Regions from separate parts of the Pannonibacter tanglangensis genome, predicted to be linked through region 1. Evidence: riboswitches for the same ligand, from Rfam matches in the RefSeq annotation. Region 1 holds a riboswitch; each other region holds the start of a gene.

The links. A riboswitch is a leader RNA that binds a small molecule or an ion and turns the genes downstream of it on or off. The one in region 1 is predicted to bind cobalamin.
Positions count from the first base shown of each region.
Region 2: linked by a shared signal. The riboswitch ahead of GWI72_RS19450 (DUF1636 family protein) and the one ahead of GWI72_RS07160 (HupE/UreJ family protein) in region 1 are both predicted to bind cobalamin.
Region 3: linked by a shared signal. The riboswitch ahead of GWI72_RS16340 (hypothetical protein) and the one ahead of GWI72_RS07160 (HupE/UreJ family protein) in region 1 are both predicted to bind cobalamin.
Region 4: linked by a shared signal. The riboswitch ahead of GWI72_RS06620 (aromatic ring-hydroxylating oxygenase subunit alpha) and the one ahead of GWI72_RS07160 (HupE/UreJ family protein) in region 1 are both predicted to bind cobalamin.

Region 1 covers NZ_JAABLQ010000001.1:1,590,675-1,597,976, forward strand. The annotation lists gene cobN (cobaltochelatase subunit CobN) at 1-898, opposite strand, end outside; gene cobW (cobalamin biosynthesis protein CobW) at 1,256-2,371, opposite strand; gene cobU (bifunctional adenosylcobinamide kinase/adenosylcobinamide-phosphate guanylyltransferase) at 2,368-2,925, opposite strand; gene GWI72_RS07160 (HupE/UreJ family protein) at 2,944-3,585, opposite strand; cobalamin riboswitch at 3,618-3,838, opposite strand; tRNA gene GWI72_RS07165 (tRNA-Asn) at 4,352-4,427, shown strand; gene GWI72_RS07170 (tetratricopeptide repeat protein) at 5,024-6,814, shown strand.
Region 2 covers NZ_JAABLQ010000004.1:182,984-190,285, reverse strand. The annotation lists gene GWI72_RS19470 (hybrid sensor histidine kinase/response regulator) at 1-1,266, shown strand, start outside; gene GWI72_RS19465 (response regulator transcription factor) at 1,259-2,209, shown strand; gene GWI72_RS19460 (MbcA/ParS/Xre antitoxin family protein) at 2,286-2,675, shown strand; gene GWI72_RS19455 (RES domain-containing protein) at 2,672-3,370, shown strand; cobalamin riboswitch at 3,466-3,697, shown strand; gene GWI72_RS19450 (DUF1636 family protein) at 3,733-4,176, shown strand; gene GWI72_RS19445 (ABC transporter ATP-binding protein) at 4,173-4,940, shown strand; gene GWI72_RS19440 (ABC transporter substrate-binding protein) at 4,959-5,894, shown strand; gene GWI72_RS19435 (FecCD family ABC transporter permease) at 5,872-6,939, shown strand; gene GWI72_RS19430 (DUF1513 domain-containing protein) at 6,963-7,302, opposite strand, start outside.
Region 3 covers NZ_JAABLQ010000002.1:350,778-358,079, reverse strand. The annotation lists gene GWI72_RS16360 (ABC transporter permease) at 1-552, opposite strand, end outside; gene GWI72_RS16355 (sugar ABC transporter substrate-binding protein) at 634-1,575, opposite strand; gene GWI72_RS16350 (MurR/RpiR family transcriptional regulator) at 1,703-2,524, opposite strand; gene GWI72_RS16345 (Gfo/Idh/MocA family protein) at 2,626-3,744, shown strand; gene GWI72_RS16340 (hypothetical protein) at 3,819-4,367, opposite strand; cobalamin riboswitch at 4,486-4,706, opposite strand; gene glpK (glycerol kinase GlpK) at 4,769-6,304, opposite strand; gene GWI72_RS16330 (ABC transporter substrate-binding protein) at 6,425-7,302, opposite strand, start outside.
Region 4 covers NZ_JAABLQ010000001.1:1,455,235-1,462,536, forward strand. The annotation lists gene GWI72_RS06595 (ABC transporter permease) at 1-80, shown strand, start outside; gene GWI72_RS06600 (ABC transporter permease) at 85-1,008, shown strand; gene GWI72_RS06605 (ABC transporter substrate-binding protein) at 1,074-2,624, shown strand; gene GWI72_RS06610 (metallophosphoesterase) at 2,696-3,565, shown strand; gene GWI72_RS06615 (ABC transporter ATP-binding protein) at 3,562-5,322, shown strand; cobalamin riboswitch at 5,409-5,612, shown strand; gene GWI72_RS06620 (aromatic ring-hydroxylating oxygenase subunit alpha) at 5,720-6,964, shown strand; gene GWI72_RS20145 (hybrid-cluster NAD(P)-dependent oxidoreductase) at 6,977-7,302, shown strand, end outside.

The sequences.
Region 1 (7,302 bases):
GCGAGGAGGAGGAGAACACCATCTGCAGCACCGGACGCCCCGGCCGGTCGAGCGGCGTCGGCTGGTGCGGCCCGCCCGTGCTCGAGACCGCAAAGGCGGTGGCATTGAGGACCACGGCCGGCGGACAGGCCTCCATCAGCCCGCCGAGGATGGCGGCCGACTCGGCCTCTTTCAGCGAGGAGACGAAGATGGGGAGCGGATTGAGCCCGTTTGCCGTCAGCTCCTTGCACAGCGCCTCCACCGGCGCGGTCTCGCCCGCCTGCACCAGCGCCCGGTAGAAGACGACCGCCGCAACGGGCCGGTCCGGCTCCGGCCAGCTCGCTGTCAGGTCGGACAGGGCCGGTGCGGCATGGCCGGGCAGGAACAGGCCGGCACGCGGCAGCGGCGCGGGCGGGGCCGGCTCCGCGGCGAGGCCCGCCAGATGGGCGCCGTAGCGCAGCACGTTGGCGTGGTTCTCCGGGCCGCCCTCGAGGAAATAGCGGTAGAGCCGGCGCACCGCCTCGACCGGGACCGAGGAGCGGGCGGCCAGCGCCTCGTCCCACTTGTCACAGCCGGACATGATCGCAAGCTTCGCCCCGCCCCGGTTGGCCTCCTCGCAGAGCCTCTCCACGCCATAGGGCCAGTAGCTCTCGCCGCCGAGCAGGCGCACGATCACCAGCCTGGAGCGCGACAGGGTCTTCTCGGCGTAGAGGTCAACCGAATAGGGGTGCCCCAGCGCCATCAGGCTGGCGAGCCGCAAGCTGGCAAAGGCCTCGCCCAGCTTGCCCCGCGCCGCACAGAGGGCCGCCAGTTCCGTGTCGGCCGCCGACAGCACGACGAGATCGGCCGGATCCTGGGCGAGATCCACCGCGTCGTTGCCGTCTTCCACCCGTCGGGTCTGGCTTGCGAGAATATGCATCACTGGTCCATCTGCACGGACACCCCGTGTCCGGTTCGGTTGGTCGGGTCAGGGTTCAGCCTCGGGGCCGGTCTCGGGGCCCGTCTGCACCGCCTCTCCGCCCCTCCCCCTCGTGGGGAGGGATGCTGAGAGGCCGCGTCCCACGAGACGAGTCATTTGCGGACCCCGCACTTGCCGCAGCCCCTCCTCTCCCCCCTTGCGGGAGAGATGTCTGCGCGAGCAGACAGAGGGGGGTAAACAACCCGACCGCAAACTCGGAACCCGCTGAAACACGGCTGCCCCCCTCTGCCCCCTGTCGGGGGCCTCTCCCCCTCAAGGGGGGAGCGGCAAGCAGCGCCCTGCCCTCGGTCCTGGCCCTCAGGCCGCCTTCGCCTTGCCGAGGGCTTCGGTGATCGACGACAGGTCCAGCCCCTTCAGGCCGATGACGACGACATGGCCGGGCATCCTGGCCCCGGCGGCGAACCAGGTCTCGACGCGCGGGCCGACGGCCTGCACCAGCGCCGGCGCCGCCTTGCCCGTCACCGACGCCGCCCCCTTGATGCGCAGCACGCCGGGCAGCGCCATGGCCCGGGCGACAGCCTGCTCCAGATCCTTCAGGCTGGCGAAGGCCGCGACCGGCAGGACATGGCTCTCGAAGTCATCGTGATGATGGTCGTGATCGTCGTCATCGTGATCGTGATCGTGATCATCATCGTGGTCATGGTCATGGTCATCATCATGGTCGTGATGGTGGTGATGATGCGCCCGGCGCGCGGCCAGATCGTCCTCGGCTGCGGCCGAACGGCCGAGCAGCACGTCGACCGGCAGGTTGCCCTTCTCGGCATGGATGATCTCGACGCCGGACCGGACATCCTCGGTGATGTGCTCGCGGATATGGGCAAGCTGGTCAGCATCCACCAGATCGGCCTTGTTGAGCACGACGAGATCGGCGCAGGCGAGCTGGTCGTGGAACAGCTCCTCGACCGGATTGTCGTGGTCGAGCGAGGCATCGGCGGCCCGCTGCGCCTCCAGCGCCTCCTCGTCGAGCGCGATGCGGCCTTCCGCCAGAGCGGCGGCGTCCAGCACGGTGATGACCCCGTCCACCGTCACGCGGGTCTTGACGCTCGGCCAGGAGAAGGCGCGCACCAGCGGCTGCGGCAGCGCAAGGCCCGAGGTCTCGATGACGATGTGATCGGGCGGCGTCTCGCGCGCCAGCAGCATTTCCATGGTCGGCAGGAAATCGTCAGCCACGGTGCAGCAGATGCAGCCATTGGTCAGCTCGACCACATCGTCGGCGCTGCAGGACGGGTCGACGCAGCCGTCCAGCAGCGAGCCGTCGAAGCCCATGTCGCCGAACTCGTTGACGATGAGCGCGATGCGGCGGCCGCCGGCATTGAGCAGCAGGTTGCGGATCAGCGTCGTCTTGCCGGCGCCGAGGAAGCCGGTGACGATGGTGGCGGGGATCTTGCCGCCCTGAGAAAGCACGGTGGTCATAACTGGATATCCGGACAGGAACTGGGTTTGAGAAGGAGCGGCAGCCCGCTGGCGACCAGCACGACGCGGTCGCAGACCCGGGCAAGCTCCTGATTGAGACGGCCCTGCGCGTCGCGGAAGGCGCGCGCCATGGCATTGTCAGGCACGATGCCGAGCCCCACCTCGTTGGTCACGAAGATCACCGGACCGGCGAGACCGGGAACGACAGCGGCAAGGTTTGCGGTTTCACCGGCAAGGTCCCGGTCGGCCAGCATCAGGTTGGTGAGCCACAGCGTCAGGCAGTCGACGAGCACGACCCTGTCGGGGCCGCAGTGCCGCGCGAGCGTGCCGACCAGATCGAGCTGTTCCTCGACCGTCGTCCAGCGTCCGTCGCGCCGGGCCTTGTGCTGACCGATGCGCTCGGCCATCTCCTGGTCCCAGGCGGCGGAAGTGGCGACATAGACAGGCTCACGGCCGGCGCCAAGCGCCAGCCGTTCTGCAAAGCTGCTCTTGCCGGACCGGGCCCCGCCCGTGACCAGCACGGCGCGGGCAACCAGGTGCTCGGGCCTTGCCAAGGGGCTTGCCACCGGGCGTCAGCCGAAGAGCTGGGCGCCGATGGCGCTGAAGCCGACGCCGACGATGCCGGCACCGACCATCCGGGCCGTCAGCGAGGCCGGAACGGCCGCAGCCTTCGGATTGGTCAGCATCATCGCAAGGCTGGCGACGGCAAACTGGATGACGGCAAAGCCGATGAAATAGGCATAAAGCGGTGCCGGTTCGGCGCCAATGATCGATTCGCCGTAGGCATAGCCGTGGAACAGCCCGGCGATGGCGAACAGCACCGCCCATGCCCCGGCCGGCAGCTCGGTCTCGCTGACGATGAGACCACCGGCAATGATCACCGACAGGGCGATGACGACTTCGGCCAGCGGCAGGTCAATGGCCGCCATGTGCACCAGAACGCCCGCGATGGTGGCAAGGACAAAGGCCGCCGGCAGGACGAGGCTGCGGCCAACAAGGCCCGCGGCCAGACCGACAGCGATGATGAAGGCAAGATGGTCGAACCCGATCACCGGGTGGCCGAGGCCGGACAGCAGGCCCTGCACGAAGGTCTGAGGCATCTGGCCGTCCATCATGTGATGGGCAGCGGCGGTGCCGGTGCCGGCAAGCAGCGCCGGGACGACCAGCAAAAGCGGAGTGGCGCCCGAACGCAGGGCGCGGGAAATCATGATCATGTCTGTGCTCCAGTCCGTCCACCCGACGGCAGGGGGTTGCAATGCATCAGGCCGGTCTCCTGGCTTGCGGGTCGTCGCCCTTGCCACGCCTTCCCGGACTTGCGTCCAGTGGCCGTGTGCGGCAGGGCTCGCCGCTGACAGTTGCGGGGGCAGCTCAGGACTTGGAGCCTCGGGATGAGTCGCTCCGCACCATGATTCCCGTTTCATCCCCCTGGGCTTTGCCCGTCGGGGAACCTGACCCGTCTGTTCTAGACCCCAATGCCCCTGCCCTGCAAGGACGCCCTTTGGCCGGAGGCCGGCGGGCGGGCTGCGTTACAGGACCGCTTGTGCCGCCGTTGGCGCTCTTGGCCTTCGCTGGACGATTGCGGGCGTCGGCAGGCCTTCATCTCGGCCTGTGTCTTGGCCTGTGTCTTGGCCTGTGTCTGGGCCTTTGTCTGGGCCTCTGCCTGGGCCAGCATCTGGGCCTGCGTCGGGGCCGCCGCTGGCACCGTCCTTGCCCCGTCTTCAAGAGCACGCCATCGGGGACCGATGCCCGAGTCTTGCGCCGGTTTCTGGCCGTGCCGGGTGGGCGGGGACGCCGGGCGCGCCGCAGTGCGAGGCGCAACCATCTGTTTTTTCGCAGAAATCCCGGGCTTTTCCACCTGTGGAAAAGTTTCTTCAAGAAAGGGCTTGGCAAAGGGCCAGAGCCTTTGTTATACGCTCGCCACCGACAGCGACCCACCCGGTCGCTCGCCACGGGGCCCGTTCCGGCGCCCCCTTCTGGTGATCCGCGATAGCTCAGTTGGTAGAGCGTTCGACTGTTAATCGAATGGTCGCAGGTTCGAGTCCTGCTCGCGGAGCCAACCTCTTCCCAGAAATATCGTTATCCGGCTGTGCCTCCCGCACGGTCGAAGCCGATGCTTGTCTTTCGGCCGGCTCACGCAACTGGCCAACCTTCTTGCGACACTTGGCCAGGCCTCGCTGGCACGTGGCCATCTGTCCGGATCAGGATCCCCACTCGGTCGTGTCCGGTCAAGGGCCTGCCGGTCGCGCCCCCCCCATCGCAAGACCATACTCGGGCCAGCCTCAGGGCAGCAGGCATCCCCCAAGGCCTGCCCTTGGGGCAGCAGGCTGCGCCGGCCATACGGTCTCCCCGTCCCCCCGCAGACAGAGGGCAGCTCACGGCCCCGGCCACGAGCGAGCGGTCGACTGAAACACCTGTCGCCGGCAGCGGGCCTGCAAGTCCTTGCCACAGACTTGCCGCAAAATGGCCAGATCGACATCCCAAGTTTTTCCGTAATTCAGGCGTTTCACTGTCCGACATCGTCAACCGATCAAATTTCGGGCACTTGCCCGATTAAGGGTTGACCCCCCGGGTCAGGGACTTATCCTGCCAGTCATCCTTTGATGAGCTGCGTTTTTTTCGCAATCCGCTTCCCTTCCCTCACGGAGTTTCCTCATGTCCTTGCAACGACTGGCCATTTCCTTTGCCATCTCTGCACCTCTGCTGATGGGGACGGCCCTGCCGACCCTCGCCCAGACCACGCAGACCGCCGAACCGCCCCAGGGCTCGCAGACCTCCCCCGCCCCCCAGAAGCCGGCCAGCGTCAGCGAGCTGCGCAAGGTGCTGCAGGATGGTGGCTCGCAGGAGGCCATCACCTCCGCCCTGCAGCAGCTCCAGGCCCGGGCCGACCAGGGGGACAGGAACGCGCTGCATGTCCTTGGTGATTACCTTTCCCGAAACGCCTCTTCTGGCGAGGACCGGGAGAAGGCCATCGACCTCCTGACCAAGGCCGGTCAGGCTGGCAACAGCTGGAGCTATGTTCGTCTCGGCGACGTCTTCAGCCAGGGGGCAGGCGTCGAGAGGGACGCCGCCCGAGCCTTCGGCTATTACTCGGCTGCAGCCGACGGCGGAAACAAGGTCGCGCAGCTGGCTGTCGCCCGCGCCCTGATTGCCGGCGACGGTGTCGCGACCGATGTAGAGCGCGGCCTCGCGCTGCTGACCGGGCTGGCGGAGGAAGGCGATCGCAACGCCCTGCTGGCGCTTGGTGATCTCTATTCTCGTGGCACGACCGTGCCTCTCGATGGCGCGAGGGCCGTCGATTACCTCACGCGCGCCGCAGAGGCGGGCAATACGGCGGCCCATACCCGCCTAGGCGAAATCTATCGCGACGGAATCGGTGTGCCGGTCGACCCGGCCCGCTCGCTTGCAGCCTTCCAGGCAGCCCAGGCCTCCGGTGCAGCAACCGCAGACCTTCGCCTTGCGGAGGCCGCCCTTTGGGGTGTCGGCGAGACGCAGGATGTGGAAAAGGGCGTGCGCCTGCTCCGCGAGCAGGCCTCCGCCGGCAACATCGGCGCCATGCTTCTCCTGTCGGAGGTGCTGCTGCGCGGGGAACTGGTCGCGGCGAATGTGGCCGACGGCATGAAACTGCTTGAGGACGCCGCCGCAAAGGGCAACGTCACGGCAACACTCCGCCTTGCCGAGGCCTATCGGACGGGAGCGTACGTCAAGCGGGATACCGCGAAGGCTCTCCAGCTGTCCGAAAGCGCCGCTGCCGCCGGCAATCCGGCTGCCTTGCTGGATCTGGCTCGCGGGCACATGGATGGCGAGTTCGGACGCCTGTCGAACCGCGCGAAGGCAGCCGCCTACCTCAAGCAGGCCGAAGAGATGAACGTTCCGGCCGCAACCGTTCTGGCAGCCGACTGGATGCTGCGCGGACAGGGAATGCGGATGGATGTTGCCGGGGCCCTCGCCAAGCTTGAAAAGGCTGCGACCGCTGGCAACGCAGATGCGGCCAGACGCCTGATCACCCTGTACAGAAGCGGTTCCGGCAAGATGCTGAAGCCCAATCCGGTCAAGGCGCGGGCGGCCTTGTCGGCCTATGCCCCGCTGCTCGGTGCCACGTTCGTGACACGAGAGGAGCTGTTCATCAGCGCCGTGGCTGCTGCCTCGCGGGCCGAGTTCGCGGCCCTTGCCGAGGCTTTCAAGGCGGCGCCGCAGCAGACCCGGGTCAGCCTTCTGACCACCCTTCGCTGGTCGAATGCCAATGCCTTCGTCTATCTGGTGCAGGACGAGCTGCAGACCCGCGGACTGTACAAGGGGCCGCTCAACGGCCTCCTGACCCGGGACACGATCCGCGCGATCGGCACGCTGTGCGATGCCGGCCCCTCGGGCGAGCGCTGCCGCCAGGGTCCCCTCACCGGCGACGCCGCCCGGCTCATCGCCGTCCGGGTTGCCGCTGGCGCCTGACCGAGACGAAATCGGGACCTGATCCCGGATCTGACGGCGCCCTGATCCTGTCGGGTCAGGGCCCTGCGGAACGCCAGGGCGGTACCCGGCGCGCCCGTCTCGTCTGCACAAGGACCCAACGTTGGGGCCGGTCTTGTCCGATCCGACAAGACCGGCCCCTTGTGCTTCCAGAGCGCCCCTAGTGGATGCGCCGCCCTCACGATGGAGGCGCCACCCGTGCTGCGTCCATACTGGCACCAGGCGCAACCTCAGGCTTCACTCGCGACTTCAAGTCCCTCCCTGGGAAATTGCCCGATGTCTCCGGCTGCAGCCTGGCGAGGCCACGATGCATTGCCCCCCGCCACGCGAAGGCAAGGGACGTTGCCCTAGCCAGTCAGTCCACCCGCCTGCCACTCATTTAACCTTGATGAAGCATTAAGCTGACACAGCATTGCCTTGACGGCAGCGGCGAATTGAATCCGACATCAAACTCGGGTAACACCATCGTG
Region 2 (7,302 bases), on a different contig from region 1:
GTCATCCGCCGCAGCGCCGAGCACCTCTCCGGCCTGATCGACGGCTTGCTGGACATATCCCGCATCGAGGCCGGCCGGCTGCAGGTGGACATGGCCACGGTCAACATCCACGAGTTCCTCGACCAGATCGTCGCCATGGTGCGGCTGCAGACCCAGGCGGCCGGCCTTGCCTTCGCGTTCCGCAAGGCACCCAACCTGCCGACGCTGGTGCGCACCGATGAAAAGCGCCTGCGCCAGATCCTCGTCAACCTGTTGTCGAATGCGGTGAAATTCACCAGCTCCGGCACCATCACGCTGGAGGTCGGCTACCGGTCGCAGGTCGCCACCTTCCGCATTTCCGACACCGGCACCGGCATCGGCGAGGAGGACATGACCCGCATCTTCGAGCCCTTCGGGCGCGGCAGCGGCGAAAGCGTCGCCCGCACGCCCGGTCTGGGGCTGGGGCTGACGATCACCAAGCTGATGGCGCAGACCCTCGGCGGGTCGCTGGCCGTGACGAGCCGTCCCGGTGAGGGCAGCACCTTCGAGGTGCGGCTGATGCTGGCCGCCCTTGCCGACCAGCAGCCGCTGGTCTCGCCCGAACGCCCCGTCGCCGGCTACACCGGCCCGCGCCGCCGGATCCTCGTCATCGACGACAATGCCGATCACCGGGCGCTGATGGTCGAAATCCTCGCCCCGCTCGGCTTTGACGTGGAACTGGCCGCCGACGGGCCGCAGGGCATCGACAGCGCCTTCCGCACCAGGCCGGACCTGCTGCTGGTCGACATTTCCATGCCCGGCATGAACGGCTGGCAGGTGGCAAGCCTCTTGCGCCAGCGCGGCCTCACCGCACCCATCGTCATGCTCTCGGCCAACATCGGCGACACGGCCCTGCGCCCGGCCGGCGAACCGGCGCATGACGACGCCCTGTCGAAACCCGTCGATCTCGCCCAGCTCCTGGACCGGATCGGCCGCCTGCTGGGCCTGAGCTGGACCCGGGCCGGCGATGCCCCCTCCTTGGTCCCGGCCCCTGTGGCGCCATCCCCGGCCGTGGTCGGCGAGAACGACGCTGCACCGGTTGCAGCCGCCTCCCTGTCATCACGGCACATCCGCGACCTGATCAGCCTCGGCGACATCGGCTATGTCCATGGCATCGAGGCCAAGCTCAGCGAGCTGGACAGCGCGGGCGCGGATGCCGCTCTCATCGCCCGTCTTCGCACAAGCATCGAACAGTTCGACTTTGCCGGCTATCGCAAGATCCTCGAGGACACAGCCCCCCATGACTGACGCCGCCGGATCCCCCGCTGCCTCGCGCGACATCGTCCTCGTGGTGGACGATTCCCCCGAGACCCTCGGCTTCCTGACAAAGGCTCTGGAGACCTCCGGCGTCACCGTGCTGGTCGCCACCTCCGGCACCGCCGCGCTGGCCATCTGCGACCGCATCACGCCGGACATGGTTCTGATGGACGCGGTGATGCCCGCACCCGACGGCTTCGAGACCTGCCGTCTGCTCAAGGCCCGGCGCGGGCTGGAGCATGTGCCGGTGATCTTCATGACCGGCCTCAGCGAGACCGAGCATGTGGTGCATGCGCTGGAAAGCGGCGGCGTCGACTTTCTCACCAAGCCGATCAATCTCGACGAGCTGCAGGCCCGCATCCGGGTGCACCTTGCCAATGCGCGCCAGGTCCAGAGCGCGCGCATCGCGCTCGATGCCGCAGGCCGGCACCTGATCGCCGTCAGCGCGGACGGCAACATCAAGTGGTCCACACCGCAGACCAGCCAGGTTCTCGAAGCCCTGGACCGAGGCACGGTTGCTGCAGGCGAAACCGCGCTGGACCGTATCCGAACCGCGCTGGCCGGCTGGATCGCCGCCGCAAGCCGACAGGCGACGGGACGGCCCGACCCGCTGGTGCTCGATCTCGGGCCCGCCGGCCAGTATGAATTCGCCCCCATCGGCTCGATCAGCGCCGACGAGCACCTGTTCCGCCTGACCAGCGCCAGCCACCCCGGCCAGACGGACGCCCTGCGCCAGCGCTTCGGTCTCACGCCGCGCGAGGCGGATGTCCTGACCTGGATCTCGCGCGGCAAGTCCAACAAGGACATCGGCGACATTCTCGGCCTCAGCCCGCGCACGGTGAACAAGCACCTCGAGCAGATCTACGTCAAACTCGGTGTCGAGAACCGCGCCTCCGCCGCCGTCCGGGCCAGCGAGGTGCTTAGGGACCTCTAGCCGGATCATTTGACCTTGTATTCTGGTCCATATGATCCATCTTGAGCGTATCGACGCTCACTGGCACGGTGACCGCATGGAAGCTGCTCTCAAGCCCCGGCCCGTCGACGACCTTCAGGCCGTCGGCCTCAAGGCCTACAGCCGCATTGCCGACGCCTGGTCGTTGACGGTTCGCGAGGCCGCAGGTCTGTGCGACATGTCGGACTCCTCCTGGAAACGCGCCAAGTCCGCGAACTTCCGGGGCGAGCTGACCCGCGATCAGCTGTTGCGCCTCAGCGCCCTCATCGGCATCTACAAGTCGCTGCAACTCTACTTCAGTCCGGATCTTGCCGACCGCTGGATCAGGCTGCCCAACACCGGGCCGGAATTTGACGGCCAGCGCCCGGTCGACGCGATGATCGACGGCGGCCTGCCGAAGATCCTCAGCGTGCGGACCTATCTCGATGCCCTCCGAGGTGGCGCGTGAAGCTCACCGCGATCGCCGACCGCGCCCTGATCCGGCTGATCTCGAAAACACACCACAAGCCGCCCGTGCTGCGCGGTCTTGTCGACAGCGACCGGGAAGCGGAAATCCTGGCCGAGCTGGAAGGCCTGACCAATGCGCGGCTGAAGGCCGAGCGGGAGGGCAGCCCCGGCATCGACAGGCGGGAGCTGGCGTTCCTCCGCCGCAAGGCCGATCTCGCCCTCTATGGCGAGACCCACATCAACGCCGCGTTTGTCTACACGCGGCCGACCGGCAACCGCTTCAACGCCGGCGACCGCGGCGCGTGGTACTGTGCCTATGATCCACTGACCTCTGCCGCCGAGGTGGGGTTTCACCGCACGCGGGAACTCTCCTACATCGGCCATTTCCACGCGGAAGCCGCCTATGTGGAACTCCTCGCCGACTTCATCGGCGACTTCCCGGACCTGACGGACACGCCCGAGCACCCGGCGCTGGCGGCGGAACCCGCGGCCGGCTATCCGGCTGGCCAGGCGCTGGCGGCCACTCTGCGCCGTCAGGGACATCGCGGCCTGCTCTACCCGTCCGTGCGCCAGCCGGGCGGCCGCTGCTTCGTCGCCTTCGATCCCGGCATCATCCAGAACGTGCGGCCGGGCGCCAGCTGGACATTGCGCTGGTCGGGCACGCCGCACTTCTCCGTCGAGATGGACGCCGGCTAGGCAGTCCGCGCTTGTAACGTAATTACATTACATGTACACACCGGGTGGTCTTGTCCAAACCCGGTGGCATTGCCTTGACAACACACGCCCCTGCCCTGATCATTCACCGTGATGGTTCCCGGCGAACAAGCGCTTCGCCGGGTGAAAAGGGAACACGGTACGGTGTAGCCAACAGGCGCCAAGTCCGTGACTGCCCCCGCAACTGTAGGCGGAGAGCCGACCCCAGACAGCCACTGTCCCAAGTGCCGTACGACCGGCACGGGATGGGAAGGCAGGGCAAGGCGACGACCCGCAAGTCAGGAGACCTGCCATCACCGATCCACAACAGCCACCGGGCGGGGTGTCCCGGAAGGAGCAACACGGTGACCATTCAACGGCCGATCAAGGCCCAATCCCCTATGGCCGGAGATGACCGGCATCCCGCACAGCAGACGCACGAGCTGGTGGTCTGCGTGACCTGCCGCCCGCGCGGCAGTGAAGAGCGTCCCGGCAAGGCGCTTCTGGCAGAGCTTGCGGCACAGATGGCCGCAGATGCCGCCTGGCGCGTCGGCGGCATCGAGTGCATGGCCGCCTGCGGCCGGCCCTGCGCCATCGCCCTCCAGTCGCAGGACAAGACCACCTGGCTCTTCGGTGACATGGAGCTCGCCGATGCCGAGGACATTGCCCGCTTTGCCCGCCAGTACGAGGAGCTTCCCGACGGCTGGTGCAAGGCCTCGGAGCGGCCCGGCAAGCTGGCCCGCACCGCCCTCGCGCGCATCCCCGCCTCCGGCCGGGTGCTTCCCCCGGATGCCGATGCCTGCACATGAGCGCGCCCTTTTTCGAGGCGGAAGGCCTCTGCTGGGGACCGCGCGGCCGGCCTGACCTTCTGGCCGACATCAGCCTCACGCTCAACCAGGGCGAGGTGCTGGCGATCTGCGGTGCCAACGGAGCCGGCAAGTCGTCGCTGCTGCGGCTGCTCTACCGCTTCCATCGTCCCCGCCGCGGGCATGTCCGGCTGGAAGGCACCGACATCTGGAGCCTGCCCGCCCGCGATGTCGCCTGCCGGATCGCTGCCGTACTGCAGGAGCAGCCGACGGATTTTGCCCTGACCGTGCGCCAGATCGTGGCGCTCGGGCGTCTGCCGCATCAGCGCGGTCTCAGCGCGGCCGGGTCGGCCGACCGCGATGCGATTGCCCATGCGCTCGCCCGCCTGCATCTCAACGCTCTGGCCGAACGGCCCTTCGGCACCCTGTCGGGTGGCGAGCGCCAGCGCGTGATGGTGGCCCGGGCGCTGGCCCAGGCCCCCAAGCTTCTGATCCTGGACGAGCCGACCAACCACCTCGACATCCGCCACCAGCTCGAGCTGATGGCACTGCTGCGGGGCCTCGGCCTCACGGTGATCACCACCCTGCACGACCTGACGCTCGCCGCCGAATATGCCGACCGGGTGCTGCTGCTTGCCGGCGGCCGCGTCCTGACCGAAGGCGCCCCGGCCGAGGTCTTCACCGAAGCCCACATCGCGGGCGCCTTTTCCGTGCGCTCGCGGATCGATCTCAGCGGGCAACACCCCCGCTTCTCCTTTCACCTCTGACTGAAGAGACCCACTGACATGCGTCTGAAACTTGCCCTTGCCGCCTTCCTGCTCTCCACCGTGGCCGCCGCGGCCTATCCGGTGACCGTGAAGAGCTGCAACCGCGACGTGACCTTCGAGGCCGCGCCGAAGCGCGCCATTTCCAACGACGTCAACCTCACCGAAATGATGCTGGTGCTCGGCCTGACCGACCGCATGGCCGGCTACACCGGCGTGTCCGGCTGGAAGACGCTGGATGAGGAAATGCGCAAGGGCGTTACCGAGCTGCCCGAGCTTTCGGAAAAATACCCGACCAAGGAAGTGCTGCTCGGCGCCGAGGCCGACTTCTATTTCGCTGGCTGGAACTACGGCATGAAGGTCGGCGGCGAGGTCACGCCCGAGACCCTCGCCCCCTTCGGCATCCAGGTCTACGAGCTCACCGAAAGCTGCATCCATATCGGCCCGAAGGAGAAGATCTCCATGGCCGACATGTACAACGACCTGCTCAACCTCGGCCGCATCTTCGGCGTCGAGAACAAGGCAAAGGAATTGGTCGCCGGTTACGAGGCAAAGCTGGCCGAGGCCACCGCCAAGGTCGACAAGTCCAATCCCTTGCGCGTCTTCGTCTATGACAGCGGCGAGGACACCCCCTTCACCGCCGGCCGCTACGCCATGCCGACCGCGCTGATCGAGGCTGCCGGCGGCAAGAACATCATGGATGACCTGGACAAGAGCTGGGCCACCGTCGCCTGGGAGCCCGTGGTCGACCGCAACCCGGAAGTGATCGTGATCGTGAACTACGGCAACGTCACCGCCGAGCAGAAGATCGCCTTCCTCAAGGCCAACCCGGCCTTCGCCAATGTCGATGCCGTGAAGAATGACCGCTTCGTGGTGCTCGAATATGTCGAGGCGACGCCTGGCCCCCGCAACATCCGCGCCGTGGAGAAGCTCGTTGACGGTTTCGCTGGAAAGTGAGGCAGCGGCCGCCGTCCCGGGCGAGCAACACCGGCTCTGGCCGGTGCTGCTCACCGGCGTGGTCGGCCTGGGCCTCCTCGTCCTTGCCATCCTGACCGCCGTCGCCGTGGGGGCCATTTCCGTGCCCCTCGGCGATGTCGCCGGGATCGTGGCCAACAAGCTCTTGCCCGGCTCCGTGACCAAGACCTGGACAGCGGCCCGGGAAGCGATTGTCTGGGACATCCGCTTCCCCCGGGCGCTGCTCGCCGCCCTCGTCGGGGCAGGACTTGCGGTCACCGGCGCGGTGCTGCAGTCGGTCACCCGCAACCCCCTCGCGGATCCGCACCTGCTCGGCATTTCGTCGGGCGCGGCCTTCGGCGCGATCCTGGCGCTGCTGCACACGGGGCTGTTCCTTGGCCTCCTGACCGTGCCGCTGCTGGCCTTTGCCGGTGCGCTGGTGGCAACCGCCATCGTGCTGGGCGTGGTGAAGGTCGCCCGCGCCGGCTCGCCGGACCGGCTGGTGCTGGCGGGCGTCGCCGTCTCCTTCATCATCATGGCGCTGGCCAACATCCTGATCTTCCTGGCTGACCCGAAGGCCACCCACACGGTGGTGTTCTGGATGCTGGGCGGGCTTGGCCTCGCGCAATGGAACCACCTGATCTACCCGCTTGCGGTGCTGGTGCCCTGCGGCCTGTGGCTGTGGTTCAAGGCCGGCGCGCTCAACGCCGTTACCCTGGGCGACGAGACCGCCTCGACCCTTGGCGTCCCTGTCACGCGGCTCCGCCTGTCGGTGTTTGTCGCCGGAGCGCTCGTCACGGGGGTCTGCGTCGCCTTCTCCGGCATCATCGGCTTCGTCGGCCTGATGATGCCGCATCTGGTGCGCCTGATTGCCGGGGGCGACAATGCCCGCGTCATCCCGCTGTCGGCGCTGGCCGGAGCCCTGTTCCTGATCCTCGCCGACATCTGCGCGCGCGTGATCATGGCGCCCGAGGACATGCCCATCGGCATCGTCACCGGCCTCGTCGGCGGGGTGTTCTTCATCTGGCTGATGGCGCGGGAGCGCTAGGGACAGGCAACCAGATGGCCGTGTTACAGCGCAGCCATGTGATTGTCCCAGGACACGCCGGCCGGCCGGGCATAGGGCTCGGCCGCCGGTTCGCGGCCCGACCCAAAGGCGAGACCACCCGCACCATCGGAAACCAGGAACCCGTCGTCGAGCGGGGCCAGCCCGCAGACATCCGCAATCGGATGGCTGCCGACCGGCGTTCCGTCAGCGGCCGACAGATAAAGCACATGGCCGCCGCGCGGACTGGACAGGGCGACGAGCCCGGCCGGTGCATTCACCGCCACCGAGCCGACATAGTTGCCGAGCCGCTTCAGCAATCCCTCGGGCACATCCACCACCGACAGGCCGCCCTCCCGGGACAGT
Region 3 (7,302 bases), on a different contig from region 1:
GACGAACAGGTCCTTGAACACCACGCCGCCGAACAGGAAGGCGAGCCAGTCATTCTGTGCCACATCCTTGACACCGCCGATGATGGTCTGGCGGGTCGTCAGCACCGACAGCCAGATGGTCAGGCCGCGCAGGATGTAGAGGAAGGCAAGGGTCACGATGAAGGATGGCAGGCCCGTCTTGATCACCAGCATGCCGTTCACCCAGCCGAGAAGGAGGCAGATGGCGAAGGCCGCGAGGATCGACACCCAGACGGGCAGTCCCCACTGGACGCTGAGAATGGCAATCACAATGCCGGCGAAGCCGATCATCGAGCCGACCGACAGGTCGAATTCCCCGGCAATCATCAGCAGGCAGGCGCCGACGGCGATGATTGCGAACTGCGCGGACACGACGGTCCAGTTTTTGATGCCTTCCGGTGCGAACATGCCGGAGTCGCCGGCGATCAGCAGGAAGAACAGGAAGACCAGGAGAGTGCCGGCTGTTGCACCCAGCTCGGGCCGGATCATGGCACGGCGCAGGGCCGAGACCTGCTTGATGCGCTCGTCCGTCATGAATGCCTCGATTGTCAGGAAGTCGCTCGAAAAAGGGGCCGGGGCGAACGGGCCGCCCCGGCCGGCGGTCTGGGAGGAGACTTAGCGGTACTGGCCGGCCAGCTTCTCGACCATCTCGATGTTGTCCTTGGTCACGAAGCCGGGACCGGAGTTGACCGAGTTGCTGGGCATGACGCCATAGCGGGCGAGATTGGTCAGGAACACGACCGGCAGGTAGCCCTGCAGGAAGGGCTGCTGGTCGATGGCGAAATCGATCTTGCCAGCCTTGATGCCGGCGGCGATTTCAGGCGAGAGGTCGAAGGTGCCGAACAGGATGTTGCCGGCCTTGCCGGACTGCTCGAGCGCAGCCAGCGTCGGATGGGCCGAGGTGGGGCCGAGCGCGAGGATCGCGTTGGTGTCCGGGTTGCTCTGCAGGTAGGCCGCGACCTTGTTCTGGATTTCGGCCGGGTCCTGACCCGCGTCGATCATCTGGTTGCCCAGCTCGACGCCGAGCGCAGCGGCAAAGCCCTGGCAGCGTTCGACCGAGGCCGGGTTGGTAATGTAGTGATTGACGCAAAGGAACTTCTTGGCGCCCGCGGCACCCAGACGCTCGCCGGCACCGAAGCCGGCATCAAATTCAGGCTGGCCGACATGCATCAGCGCGCCCAGCTTCTTCGACTGCTCCAGCGTGCCGGAGTTGATGGTCACGACCGGAATGCCGCGCGCCACGGCTTCGGTGATCGGGCCCGACAGGACGTCATAGTCGGCGATGGTGACGATGATGCCGTCCGGCTTGGAGGCAGCCGCCTGCTCGACAATGCGGGCCATGTCGGCCAGGTCACCGGTCGGCGGGTTGCGGTACTCGACCGACACCTTCATCTGCTCGCCCGCAACGGCAATCGCGTTCTTGATCGTGTTCCACCAGCTGTCGCTGTCCGGCGCATGGCTGACGAGAACGAACTTCTCGCCCTCTGCAGAAGCCGGAGCAACGAAACCGGCGACGGCAAACACCGCCGCTGCGATGGCGGTCAGGGTCTTTCTCATGAATTCCTCCCAAATCGGTTAGACCCGGAGGCTCCCTCCGTCCGGGCCGCCCGGCATCCGGCCGCTCTGCCGTCGCCGTTCACACTGGAATATTCATTCCATTTTTTGATTCAATGCAACAACTTTTTTATGGCTCGATTCTACGACCTGCCCCAACGGCAACAGCAAGGGCAATGGCAAGCGACAGGGTGGCCGAGAGGGCCCGGAACGATCCGAAGTCGACCTCCGCAACGGAAAGGACTGTCGCATCAAGCTTTTGCAGCGGGCTCATGACCGTGTCCGTGATGGCAATAACCGGCAGATCAAGCCCCCGCGCAACCTCCGCCAGCTCGACCGTTTCGGCGCTGTAGGGGGCAAATGTGATGGCGATCAGCGCGTCCCCTGGCCGCAGGGCGTGCCGGCGGTCGAGCTTTCCAACCGCATCATGCAACAGGGCCGGCACGCTCATCTTCTCGAAGGCATAGGCGAGATAGGCCGCCACGGGAAAGGTCCGGCGCAGGCCGATGATATGCACCATCTCCGCCTCGGCCAGCAGCTTGACGGCCTTGTCGAGACTGCGGCTATCGACCGTATTTGCCAGATTTTCCAAGGACATGCGCCCAGCGTCGATGAATTCGGCCAGAAGCGCGGAAGGGCTCCCGGCCCCGCTCTCGCGCAGGTTCTTGAGACGCGTCGCATAGTCCGGCCAGCCTTGCGAATAGGCATCGCGGAACAGGCGCTGCATCTCCGTATAGCCGGAGAAGCCGAGGATCTTGCAGAAGCGCATCAGCGCCGACGGCTGGACACCCGCAGCCTGCGCCATGTCCGCCACGGTGGAGACCGCGATGCGGTCGGTGTTGGCGGACAGGTACTCCGCACACTGGCGCAGCCGCTTGGGCAAGGTTTCCGATGCTTCCAGCAGACGCGCATGGAAGGCTTCGACGGTGCGGGGAGCCGGGCGTTGGGACATCGTCATTCCTTACAGGGTTCTGTTCTTGCTTGACAAAACACGATAACGCCGCGATGACAGAATTGGAACAAAAATTCCATTTTGTATCGGGAGGATTGTGAATGACCCTGGGGATTGGCCTCATCGGCACGGGCTTCATGGGCAAGGCCCATGCCCTGGCCTGGCGCAACGCCCGCGCGGTGCTTGGAACCGTGCCCGAGGTGCGGCTGGAACTGCTGTGCGACACGCCGGCCGACAAGGCGACAGGCTTTGCCAGCCAGTTCGGCTTCGCCCGGTCGACGGATGACTGGCGGGCCCTGGTCACGGATCCGCAGGTGGACATCGTCTCCATCACGACCCCGAACCGCTTCCACAAGGAAATGGCCCTGGCCGCGCTGGCTGCCGGCAAGCACGTCTGGTGCGAGAAGCCGATGGGCCTGACGCTGGCGGATGGGGAGGCGATGGCGGCAGCCGCAGCAGCCAGCGGCAAGACCACGATGGTCGGCTACAACTACATCCGCAATCCGGCCTTCCGTCACGCACAGAAGCTGGTTGAAGCCGGGCGGATCGGCCGCCTCGTGCATGTGCGCGGCATTGTCGACGAGGACTATCAGGCCGATCCCGATCTGGCCTGGACCTGGCGCGCGCGCCTGGAGGAAGCCGGCCTCGGCACGCTTGGCGACCTCGGCTGTCATCTCGTCTCGATGCTGACGGGCCTCTGCGGTCCGATCGAAAGCCTTGTTGCCGACATGCAGACGGTCCACACGACCCGTCCCCTGCCCGATGGCTCCGGGCGCGGCGCGGTGGAGAACGAGGACACGGCCACTGCCCTCCTGCGCTTTGCCAGCGGGGTTCACGGCTCCCTGTCCACGTCCCGGTCCGCCTGGGGCCGCAAGAACCGTCTCGGCTTCGAGCTGCACGGCACGAAGGGCATGCTGGTCTTCGATCAGGAGCGCATGAACGAGCTGCAGCTTTATGTGAACGAAGGGCCGAAGGCCGAGCAGGGCTTCCGCACTATCCTGTCCGGCCCCGAGCACGGGGTTTATGGTGCCTTCTGTCCGGCCCCCGGCCATCAGGTCGGCTTCAACGACCTGAAAGTCATCGAGGCGGCGGAACTCCTCACCGCCATCACGACCGGCACGCGGCCGCATCCCGATTTCGCCGCCGCGCTGGAGTTCGAGAAGGTGATCCACGGCATCGCCGAAAGCGCCCGCACCGGACAGCGCGTCGTTCTGGGCTGATCCGCCGGCGGCCGCCGCATCCGCGGCGGCCTGCCTCACCTGCGCCGATCAAGCGGCCCCGGTCAGCCCGCCAGTCAGGGTCCTGGGCGCAGGGCCCTGTGGCGCGCGGCACGTCCACCCTTGCGCCCTGTGGCCATGGCGCCGGTCGGCCCGGCAAGTGCGGCCAGATCAGTGACCTGCACGGTTGCAGGCACCAGCACCGGCCCGAATCGTACCTCGACCTCCGGCTCTGCGCCGCGCGAGGCCGCAAGCCCGGCCACCGGCGGATAGGCGCTCTGCGCGAGGCGGACAAGGTCGTCCACGCGCTCACGCCCCTCCACGCCTCCGAACACATAGGCCAGCCCGTTGCGGACCGTGAAGGCCATCATGCAGGTCATGTCTCCGGTCTGAGACTGCGGACAGCCGCTGCGCACACGCCCGGAGAGCGCCGTTTCCGCCAGGTCAAGGGCGTCGGCCATGTCGCCGGCCAGCGCCAGCCGCCGCGCCAGCAGCCGTGCCATGATGCAGGGGCGCCCGGTGTTGCGGCAGAACGTGGAGAAACCGTCACCGCCGTGTGGATGGGGCGCGCCGGCAGTTCTCTCGCCGGCGATGTCTGGATCAAGATCAAGGGAAATGCAGTCCACCGTGTCGCCCTCCGCGAACGGACGCGGGGTGGGCAAGGCCGCAAAGCTGGATGCGGCCGGATCTTGGTCCGGATACTGCGCGTGCCATCTTGCCTCCTGCCGGGGCACCCCGCCCGGTTTGGTTCAAGGGATGATGGCAGGTCTCCTGACTTGCGGGTCTTCGCGCCCCTGTCCCTTCCCGGCCGCGAGGGCCAGTGGTTCCGACAGGTATGCTCGCCGCCTACAGTTGCGGGGGCAGTCCCGGATTTGGACAGACACAGCGTCTGTCCGCACCGGATTCCCTTTTCATCCTTCCGCCGCCAGTCGGCACCGGAAGGAACCATCGCCACAAGGCTAGTCGAGCCGGCCCCGGGCTGCAAGAGCGCCCTTTGGCCGTGTAGCCGACGGCGCGGATCCGGGGTTCAGAGGCTCATGGTTGCGGCAACCGCCGTCTTCCAGGCCTCATACTTGCGGGCACGGGTCGCCTCGTCGATTCGCGGCTCGAAGCGGCGCTCGATTGCCCAGCCCTCGGCAAAGCCGGCCATGTCCGGATAGACGCCGGCCTGCATGCCGGCCAGCCAGCCGGCACCGAGCGCCGTCGTCTCCAGCACCGTCGGGCGGTCCACCGGAGCGCCGAGAATGTCGGACAGGAACTGCATCGCCCAGTTGTTGGCGCTCATGCCGCCGTCGACACGCAGCACGGACTGGCCGGCCGCGTTGGCCCAGTCCACCCGCATGGCCTCCAGCAAGTCGCGGGTCTGGTAGCCGACGCTCTCCAGCGCCGCCTTGGCGAATTCCCCCGGCCCGGAGTTGCGGGTCAGACCATAGATCGCGCCGCGGCAGTCCGGGCGCCAGTAAGGCGCGCCGAGACCGGTGAAGGCCGGCACCAGGATGACGGACTGGCCGGGATCCGCAGTTTCGGCCAGCGCCTGCGTTTCCCTCGCCTCGCGGATGATCTTGAGACCATCGCGCAGCCACTGCACGACGGCACCGGCAATGAAGATGGAGCCTTCCAGCGCATAGGTCGGCTTGCCGCCAATCTGGTAGGCGATGGTCGTCAGCAGGCGGCTTCTGGAGGTCACCGGCGTGTCACCGGTGTTGAGCAGCGCAAAGCAGCCGGTGCCGTAGGTGGACTTCATCATGCCCGGCTGGAAGCAGGCCTGGCCGACAGTCGCCGCCTGCTGGTCACCGGCAACGCCGAGGATGGGGATCTCGCGCCCGAACAGGTCTGCACGGGTGTGGCCGAAGACGGCAGCGCAGTCCTTCACCTCCGGCAGCATGTCCATCGGGATGTCGAGGAGCTTGCAGATCTCCGCGCTCCAGGCGCCCTTGTGGATGTCGTAAAGCAGCGTGCGGGCGGCGTTGGTGGCGTCGGTCACATGCACCGCGCCGCCGGTCAGCTTCCAGATCAGGAAGCTGTCGACCGTTCCGAACAGCAGGTCGCCGCGCTCCGCGCGCGCCCTTGCGCCCTCCACGGTGTCGAGCACCCACTTCAGCTTGGTGCCGGAGAAATAGGGATCGAGCAGCAGGCCGGTCGTGGCTGCCACCATGGGCTCGTGCCCCTCGTCCTTGAGGCGGCGGCAGAGATCGGCCGTGCGGCGGTCCTGCCAGACGATGGCATTGTAGACAGGCTGGCCGGTGTGACGGTCCCAGACGACGGTGGTCTCGCGCTGGTTGGTGATGCCGATGGCGGCAATGTCGTGCCCGCTCTTGCCGGCGCGCTCGATCGCCGCGCGGCAGGACCCCGCCGTCGTCGACCAAAGGTCGGCCGGATCGTGTTCCACCCAGCCGGGATGCGGGTAGATCTGCGGAAACTCCTCCTGCGCGCTGGCGACGATCTTCAGCGACGTGTCGAACAGGATCGCGCGGCTGGACGTGGTTCCCTGGTCGATGGCGAGAATATGCGTCACGTCGGCCTCCCCCGATAGCGCCTGGTGCGGCAGGTCTTGATTGGTCATATCCGATAGCAGGCCGGTGAGGCCGGCTCAATTGTCGATCGGTCCGAAGCGTTTCCGGAGCCGGTCAGCCCGAGGGCGGGACCTTGCGGCCCCGCCCCCGGTTGTCCATGGGTCTGTGGGTTACTTCCAGGAGGCGATCAGCTCGTCATAGGAGACGGTGATCGGCTTTTCCTTTTCGTTCGGGATCGGACCCTTCGGCGCGCCCGGCTGGTCGAACCAGTACTGGGCGGTCTGCTCGTCGTTGAGCTTCGGGCCGAACTCGCCCTGGACGCCAGCGCGTTCCAGACGCTCCAGGACCTTTTCCTGCTCGGCGCAGAGCGCGTCCATGGCTTCCTGCGGGGTCTTGGCACCGGACGACGCGTCGCCGATGTTCTGCCACCACAGCTGGGCCAGCTTCGGGTAGTCCGGAACGTTGGTGCCGGTCGGCGACCACTGCAGACGGGCCGGCGAGCGGTAGAACTCGATCAGGCCGCCAAGCTTCGGTGCGCGCTCGGTGAAGCTGTCATGCTGCAGCGTGGACTCGCGGATGAAGGTGAGGCCGACATGGCTCTTCTTCACGTCCACGGTCTTGGAGGTGACGAACTGGGCGTAGAGCCAGGCCGCCTTGGCGCGGTCCACCGGGGTGGACTTCATCAGCGTCCAGGAACCGGCGTCCTGGTAACCGACCTTCATGCCTTCTTCCCAGTACACGCCATGCGGCGAGGGCGCCATGCGCCACTTCGGCGTGCCGTCCTCGTTCACGACCGGCAGACCCGGCTTCACCATGTCGGCGGTGAAGGCGGTGTACCAGAACATCTGCTGGGCGATCTCGCCCTGGGCAGGCACCGGGCCGGCTTCGCCGAACACCATGCCGGCAGCGGCCGGGGGCGCGTACTTGTTCAGCCACTCGATGTACTTGGTGATCGAGTAGACGGCAGCCGGGCCGTTGGTGTCGCCGCCGCGGGTCACGCAGGAGCCGACCGGCTGGAAGTTCTCGTTGACGCGGATGCCCCACTCGT
Region 4 (7,302 bases), 140 kb from region 1:
TCGCCGTCATCGTCATCAACGCCGTGATCGACATTGCCTATGCCTATGCCGATCCGCGCATCCGCCTTGCGAAAGGATAAGCCCATGACCGATCACGCGCTCTCTCCGGCCGGTGTGATCCGGCCCGAACGCTCCCGCCGCAGCATTCCCGGTCTTTCCGCTCTCCTTAATCTGTGGCGCGAGGCGAATGCGGTGCAGCGGACCGCCATGGTGCTGGCCCTCATCCTGCTGGTTCTCGCCCTCGCCGCGCCGCTCATTGCCCCGTTCGATCCCAACGCCCAGAGCCTCCTGTCCCGGCTGCGCCCGCCGGTCGGTTTCGAGCGGGCGAAGCTTGCCTATCTGCTGGGCACGGATGAACTCGGTCGGGATATCCTGTCGCGCTGCCTCCACGGGCTGCGGCTGACCTTCCTGCTGGCGCTCTGCGGCGCGGTGATCGGGCTCGCCATCGGTTTTGTTCTTGGAATGTTCTCCGGCCTTGCCGGCGGCATGACCGATGACCTGATCATGGGGCTGGTGGATGCGCAGATCGCCATTCCCTTCACGCTGGTGGCGCTGCTGATCCTGGCCGTGTTCGGCTCCGGGCTCGACGTGATGATCCTGGTGCTCGGCCTGCATGGCTGGGAGCAATACACCCGCATCGTCCGGGGCGAGGTGCGCAAGCTGAAGGAGATGCCCTTCATCGAGGCGGCGCGGGCCGCAGGCGCCACCCCCTGGCGCATCGCCCGCCGGCATATCCTGCCCAACATCGTCTCGCCGCTGGTGGTGCAGTTCACCTTGAGCTTCTCCAACATCGTGCTCTTGGAATCGACCCTGTCCTTCCTCGGGCTCGGCGTGCAGCCGCCCACCGCGACGCTGGGCTCGATGGTCGGCATCGGCCGCGACTACCTGCCGACCGCTCCCTGGATCGTGCTCGCCCCGGCGGCGGTGATCCTCCTCCTGACCTTTGCCGTGCAGATCCTGGGCGACTGGCTCCGGGACCGCGCCGACGTGCGCCTGCGCAGCCGCTGAAACAACAGAAGCCGGAACGGCCGACGTCCCTACTCCCTCTCCTCACCCCTCTTGTGGAGGCATTCATGCTGAGACTTCTTGCAAGCACTGCCCTGATCAGCGCCGCCCTCGCCGGCTCTGCCCTGTCCGCCGAGATCACCGTCGGCGCGGCCAACGTGTCGTCCTATCTGGATCCGGGCCGCGACCATTCCAACGTGGGCTCGCAGTTCTACTACAACAGCTTCGACACGCTGATCGGCAAGAACCACGACACGACCAAGACCGAGTGGGTTCCCGCGCTGGCGACCTCGTGGAAGCTGATCGACGACACCACGATGGAGCTGAAGCTGCGCGACGGCGTAAAGTTCCACAACGGTGCGGCCATGACCGCCGATGACGTGGTGTTCTCGCTGAACCGCATGTTCCAGGCCGACTTCCCGCCCTACCAGGTGCGCGCCCGCGACCGCTTCTCCAACTTCGCCGGGGCCGAGAAGGTCGATGACCTGACCATCCGCGTGAAGGCCAAGCGCGCCGAGCCGCTGTGGGAGACGCTTTTGAACCTGCAGCAGGTCATGATCATCCCGGCCGCCTACACCATGAGCCTTGCCGGCGACCCGGCCAAGCTGGAACACGACGACTTCGAGGCCTTCTCGCTGAAGCCGGTCGGCACCGGCCCCTACAAGGTGTCCGAGTTCGTTCCGGGCCAGACCATCGTCTGGGAGCGCTTCGCCGACTTCTGGGGCGACAAGGCCCCGCTCGACAAGGTGACCGTCAAGCACATGCCGGAAACCGCCTCGCGCATCACCGCCCTGAAGACCGGTGAAGCCGACATCGTGACGAACATCGCCCCGGACCAGCTCGACATGATCGACAAGGACCCGGACATGAAGGCCTTCGGTGCGCCGACCGCCCTGTTCCACGTCATGATCATGAACCAGAACCATCCGAAGCTGAAGGATGCCCGCATCCGCCAGGCGCTGTCGCTGGCCATCGACCGTGACGCGCTGAACGAGGCGCTGTGGCTCGGCAAGGCCGTGGTTCCGGCCTCGCACACGATGGAAGAGTTCGGCGAGCTCTACATGCCGGAGCTGAAGACCTTCGAGTACAACCCGGAGAAGGCAAAGCAGCTGCTCAAGGAAGCCGGTTACGACGGCTCCGAGATCACCTTCGACACGGCGGCCGGCTATTACACCAACGGTCTGCTGGCGACCCAGGCGATCATGGAAATGTGGGCCGAAGTCGGCGTGAAGGGCAAGATCAACGTCGGCGACAAGTGGACCGGCAACTCGCCGGAGCTGATGGTCCGCAACTGGTCCAACCCGATGTATTTCGCCGATCCGTTCGGTTCCTTCGGCGTGATGTGGGCGCCGGGCGGCCCGTCGCAGTCGGAAGGCCGCTTCAACACGGATGACGCCTATGCCGCCGCCTGGGAGAAGTTCCGCTTCTCCGGCGACGTCGAGCTGCGCCGCGCGGCCTATGCCGAGCTGATGGACCGCGTGAAGGCCGATCCGGCCCTGCTGCCGCTCTATCGTCCCTATGAAGCCTGGGCGATGAAGAACGCGGTCAACTGGCAGCCCAAGCCGGGCCACATCCCCTACGTGCTCGACTTCCGCGCCGGCTCCATCTCCTTCAACTGAGCCTGACCTCCAGCCGGAGCGCTGCCCCTCGCAGCGCTCCGGTTTCCCCCAATGCCAAAAGGATCCTTGCCGTGACCGTCCGTCTTGCCCTCGTTGCCGATATCCATCATGGCGCGCCCTCCGCCACCAAGCGCGGCGACACCGCCCTTGGCCTGATGGAGGAGTTCGCCCGCTTCACCAACGCCGCACGCCCGGATCTGGTCATCGATCTCGGCGACCGGATTTCCGACATCGACCGCGACACCGACCTGCGGCTGGAGCGCGAGGTGGCCGAAGCCTTCGCCCCGATCACCGCGCCGGTGCGCCACATCTGCGGCAACCATGACCGCGACCATCTGGAGGTCGCCGACAACGAGGCGATCCTCGGCCAGAGCCTTGCAAACGAGACCCTCGACATCGGCGGCTGGCGCATCGCGCTGTGGCGGGCCGACAGCCGCATCATCCGCACGCCGGAGCACTCCGGTTTCGTGCTGAAGGAAGCCGATCTCCTGTGGCTGTCGCGCGTGGCGCAGACGGCCGACCGGCCGCTGCTCGTCTTGAGCCACGTGCCCATCTCCGGCCATGCCCAGACCGGCAACTACTATTTCCAGAACAACCCGTCCGCCTCGACCTATCCCCATGCCGAGCGCGCACGTGCAGCCCTTGCGCAGGCGCGCGTTCCGGTGGTCTGCATGGCCGGCCACGTGCACTGGAACACGGTCACGAAGGTCGACGGCATCGTCCACATGACGCAGCAGTCGCTGACCGAGAGCTTCACCACCTCGGGAGAACCGGCCGGGGCCTTCGGCCTCCTGGAGCTTGGCGACACCGTCTCCTGGCAGGTCGAGGGCAAGGACCCGATGCGCTTTGCCTTCACGCCGACGGCGGACCGCTGGACGCCGGTGATGCCGGTGTTGGACAGCCTGCCCGAATTTGCCGCCCGCCGGCGGACCGCAGCATGACCGCCGCGCCGGAGGCACAGCCGGTCCTGGCCGTCGAGGGCCTGAAAGTGGCCTTCGGCGCGCATGAGGCCGTGAAGGGCCTGAGCTTCTCCATCCGCGCCGGCGAGACGCTGGCGCTGGTGGGGGAATCCGGCTCCGGCAAGTCGGCGACGGCGCTCGCCATCCTGCGGCTGATCGAGCGCGAAGGCGGACGGATCGCGGGCGGGCGCATCCTGCTCGGTACAGGTGCCGACCAGATTGACCTCACCGCCCTGTCCGATGACGCGCTCACCGACATTCGCGGCGACCGGGTGTCGATGGTGTTCCAGGAGCCGATGACCTCGCTGAACCCGGTGATGACCGTCGGGGCGCAGCTGGCCGAGGTGTTCATCCGGCACCGGGGCCTGAGTGCCCGCGCGGCGCTTGAGGAAGCCCGGGCCGGGCTCGACGCCGTGCGCATTCCGGACGCGCAGCGCCGGCTGGGACAGTACCCGCACGAGCTGTCGGGCGGCCTGCGCCAGCGGGTGATGATCGCCATGGCGCTGGCCTGCCGCCCGGATCTTCTCATTGCAGATGAACCGACCACTGCGCTGGATGTGACGACACAGGCCGAGATCCTCGACCTGATCCGTTCATTGCAAAATGAAATCGGCATGGGCCTTCTTTTCATTACGCATGACATGGGTGTTGTCTCGGAGATCGCCGACCGCGTTCTGGTGCTGCGGCATGGCCAGGCCATCGAGGAGGCAGCCACGGCCGAGCTGTTCCGCGCGCCGCAGGCGGCCTATTCCCGCGCCCTGATGGAGGCAACGCCGCGCCTCGGCAGTGGCAGCCTGACCCGGCCGGCAAGCACGACGCCCGTGCTGACCGTGCGCGACCTTTCGACCCGCTTCCCGGTCCGAAAGGGGTTCCTGCGCCGCCTGCAGGGGGAGCTTCATGCCGTGCGCTCTGTCAGCCTGACGCTGAACGAGGGCGAGACGCTGGGCCTGGTGGGCGAATCCGGTTGCGGCAAGTCCACGCTGGCGCGCAGCATCCTGCGGCTGGTGGAGCCGGCCGAGGGCCGGGTGGAACTGGCCGAACGGGAGCTGACCGGCAAGCGGCTTGCCGACCTCAGGCCGGAGCGGCGGCTGGCGCAGATGGTGTTCCAGGACCCCTTTGCCAGCCTCAACCCGCGCCTGCCGGTGCATGAGCTGGTGACCGAGCCCGCACGCATTCACGGCCTGATCGGCGAGACGGACCAAAAGCAGCTGGCTGCCGAGCTGGTGACGCGGGTGGGCCTGGAGGCGGACTGCATCACCCGCTATCCGCACCAGTTCTCCGGCGGGCAGCGCCAGCGGCTCTGCATCGCGCGGGCGCTGTCGGCGCAGCCCAAACTGATCGTTGCAGATGAAGCGGTGTCGGCGCTCGACGTCTCGATTGCCCGGCAGGTGACGGACCTGATGCTGGACCTGCAGCAGCGCGAAGGCATGGCTTTTCTTTTCATTTCGCATGACATTGCCGTGGTCGAGCGGGTCAGCCACCGCATCGCGGTGATGTATGGCGGCGAGATCGTCGAGATGGGCGCGACCGCCGACATCCTCGCGCGGCCGCAGCACAGCTATACCCGCCGCCTGCTGGCCGCCGTGCCCTCGGGCAAGCCGGGCGAGAACCGCAAGGATGGCCGGCTGCGCGAGGCGGTTGCCCCGAAGCTCGCCTTCACGCGTCCGGGCGAACGGCTGGCCCAGCTGCCGCTGGTCGAGGTGCTGCCCGGCCATTTCGTGCGGGCGGAGGCCGCCTGAGCCGCCGCCCTCTGCCCGCAGCCGGCAACGTCGCAGAACCGGCATGGCGTGTCGTTTTCGGATCATCCGCAACGGCCCGCCCGTGGTGGATTGGGGCAGGACCAGGGTGCCCTGCTTCGGCGACGCGGCAGGGAGAATTGGGAAGCCGGTGAAACGCCGGCGCTGCCCCCGCAACGGTGGCGAGGACAGGAGCGCGGTGGAGGAGCCACTGGGGCAACCCGGGAAGGTGCCGCATCCGGGCCGCAAGGCCGCCTCGAAGCCCGGAAACCAGCCCTGGCCAGCACGACCCAACGGATCGCGGTGGGCGGACCGGGGCAGCCAGAGCTGTGGCGGAGGGAGACCGCCGCGGCCCTCCTGTCCCTGCCCCAGCCCCCGCCGGCAAGCGGAATGTGAGGCCATGGACGTTCGCAATGACATGCTGAAGCGGGTGAAGAACCGGCGCGAAGGCTATTCTCTCGATCAGGCCTTCTACACCGACCCGGAGTACTTCAGGCTCGACCTGGATCTGATCTGGTACCGCGACTGGCTGTTCGTCGGCCATGACTGCGAGGTGGCCAGGGCCGGCAGCTTCTTCACCGTGCAGGTGGGCGACTATCCGGTGGTGATCCTGCGTGACAGCGACGGTCAGATCCGCGCCTTCCACAATTCCTGTCGCCATCGCGGCAGCCGGGTTTGCACCGAGCATCGCGGCTCCAGCGCAAGGCTCGTCTGCCCCTATCACCAGTGGACCTATGACCTCGACGGCAGCCTGCTCTATGCGCGGCAGATGGCGGAGGACTTCGACAAGTCGCAGTTCTCGCTGAAACCCGTCGCCTGCGAGAGCGTGGCCGGCTACATCTTCATCTGCCTGGCGGAGAAGCCGGCCGAGTTCGCGCCTTTCGCGCAGCTGATGCAGCCCTATTTCGCGCCGCACCGCCTCACCGAGGCCAAGGTCGCCTTCGAGAGCACGATCATCGAGAAGGGCAACTGGAAGCTCGTGTGGGAGAACAACCGCGAGTGCTACCACTGCGCCGGCAACCACCCCGAACTCTGCAAGACCTACCCGGAAGCCCCGACGGTGACCGGGGTTGCCGGCGGCGACGAGGACCCGGACCTGACCGAGCACTGGACGCGGCTGGAAGCGGGCGGCCTGCCGAGCCGGTTCCGGATGCACGAGAGCGGCCAGTTCCGCGCCTGCCGCACGCCGCTGATCGGCGATGCGGTGAGCTACACGATTTCCGGCCGCCCGGCGGTGCAGGAGCGTCTGTCGGCGGAGGTGAGCCAGGAGCGGATCGGCGCGCTGCTGCTGTTCCATTATCCGACCACCTGGAACCATGTGCTCGGCGACCATGCGGTGACCTTCCGCGTGCTGCCGATCAGCGCCACCGAGACGGCCGTGACCACCAAGTGGCTGGTCAACAAGGACGCGGTCGAGGGCGTCGACTATGACCTCGACACGCTGACGCATGTCTGGATGCAGACCAACGACCAGGACCGGCGGATCGTCGAGGAGAATGCCTTCGGCATCAAGTCGCCCGCCTATGAGCCGGGTCCCTATTCCGAGCTGCACGAGGGCGGCGTGATGCAGTTCGTCGACTGGTACTGCCGCTCGGTGGAGACGCGCCTGACCGAAGGCGGCAAGTCGTTGCGCAGCGTTGCCTGAGGGACACGGATCATGACCGTCAAGCCGGATCTTGCCGCAGGCCTCGCCCTGCCCTTCGCCAGCACCGCACCGTGGAAGGGCTCTTCGGCGCGGCTGGAAGTGATCGCCGTCATCGACGAGACGGCCGACGTGAAGACCTTCGTGTTTCGGCCCGAAGGCGGCGGCTGGTTTTCCTACAAGCCCGGCCAGTTCGTGACCCTGGAGCTGCCGGTGCCCGGCGGGCCGGTGTGGCGGACCTATACGCTCTCCTCCACGCCGACGCGGCCCTTCTCCGCCTCGGTGACGGTGAAGGCACAGGCAGGCAGCATCGGCACGCGCTGGATGTTCGACACGCTGGT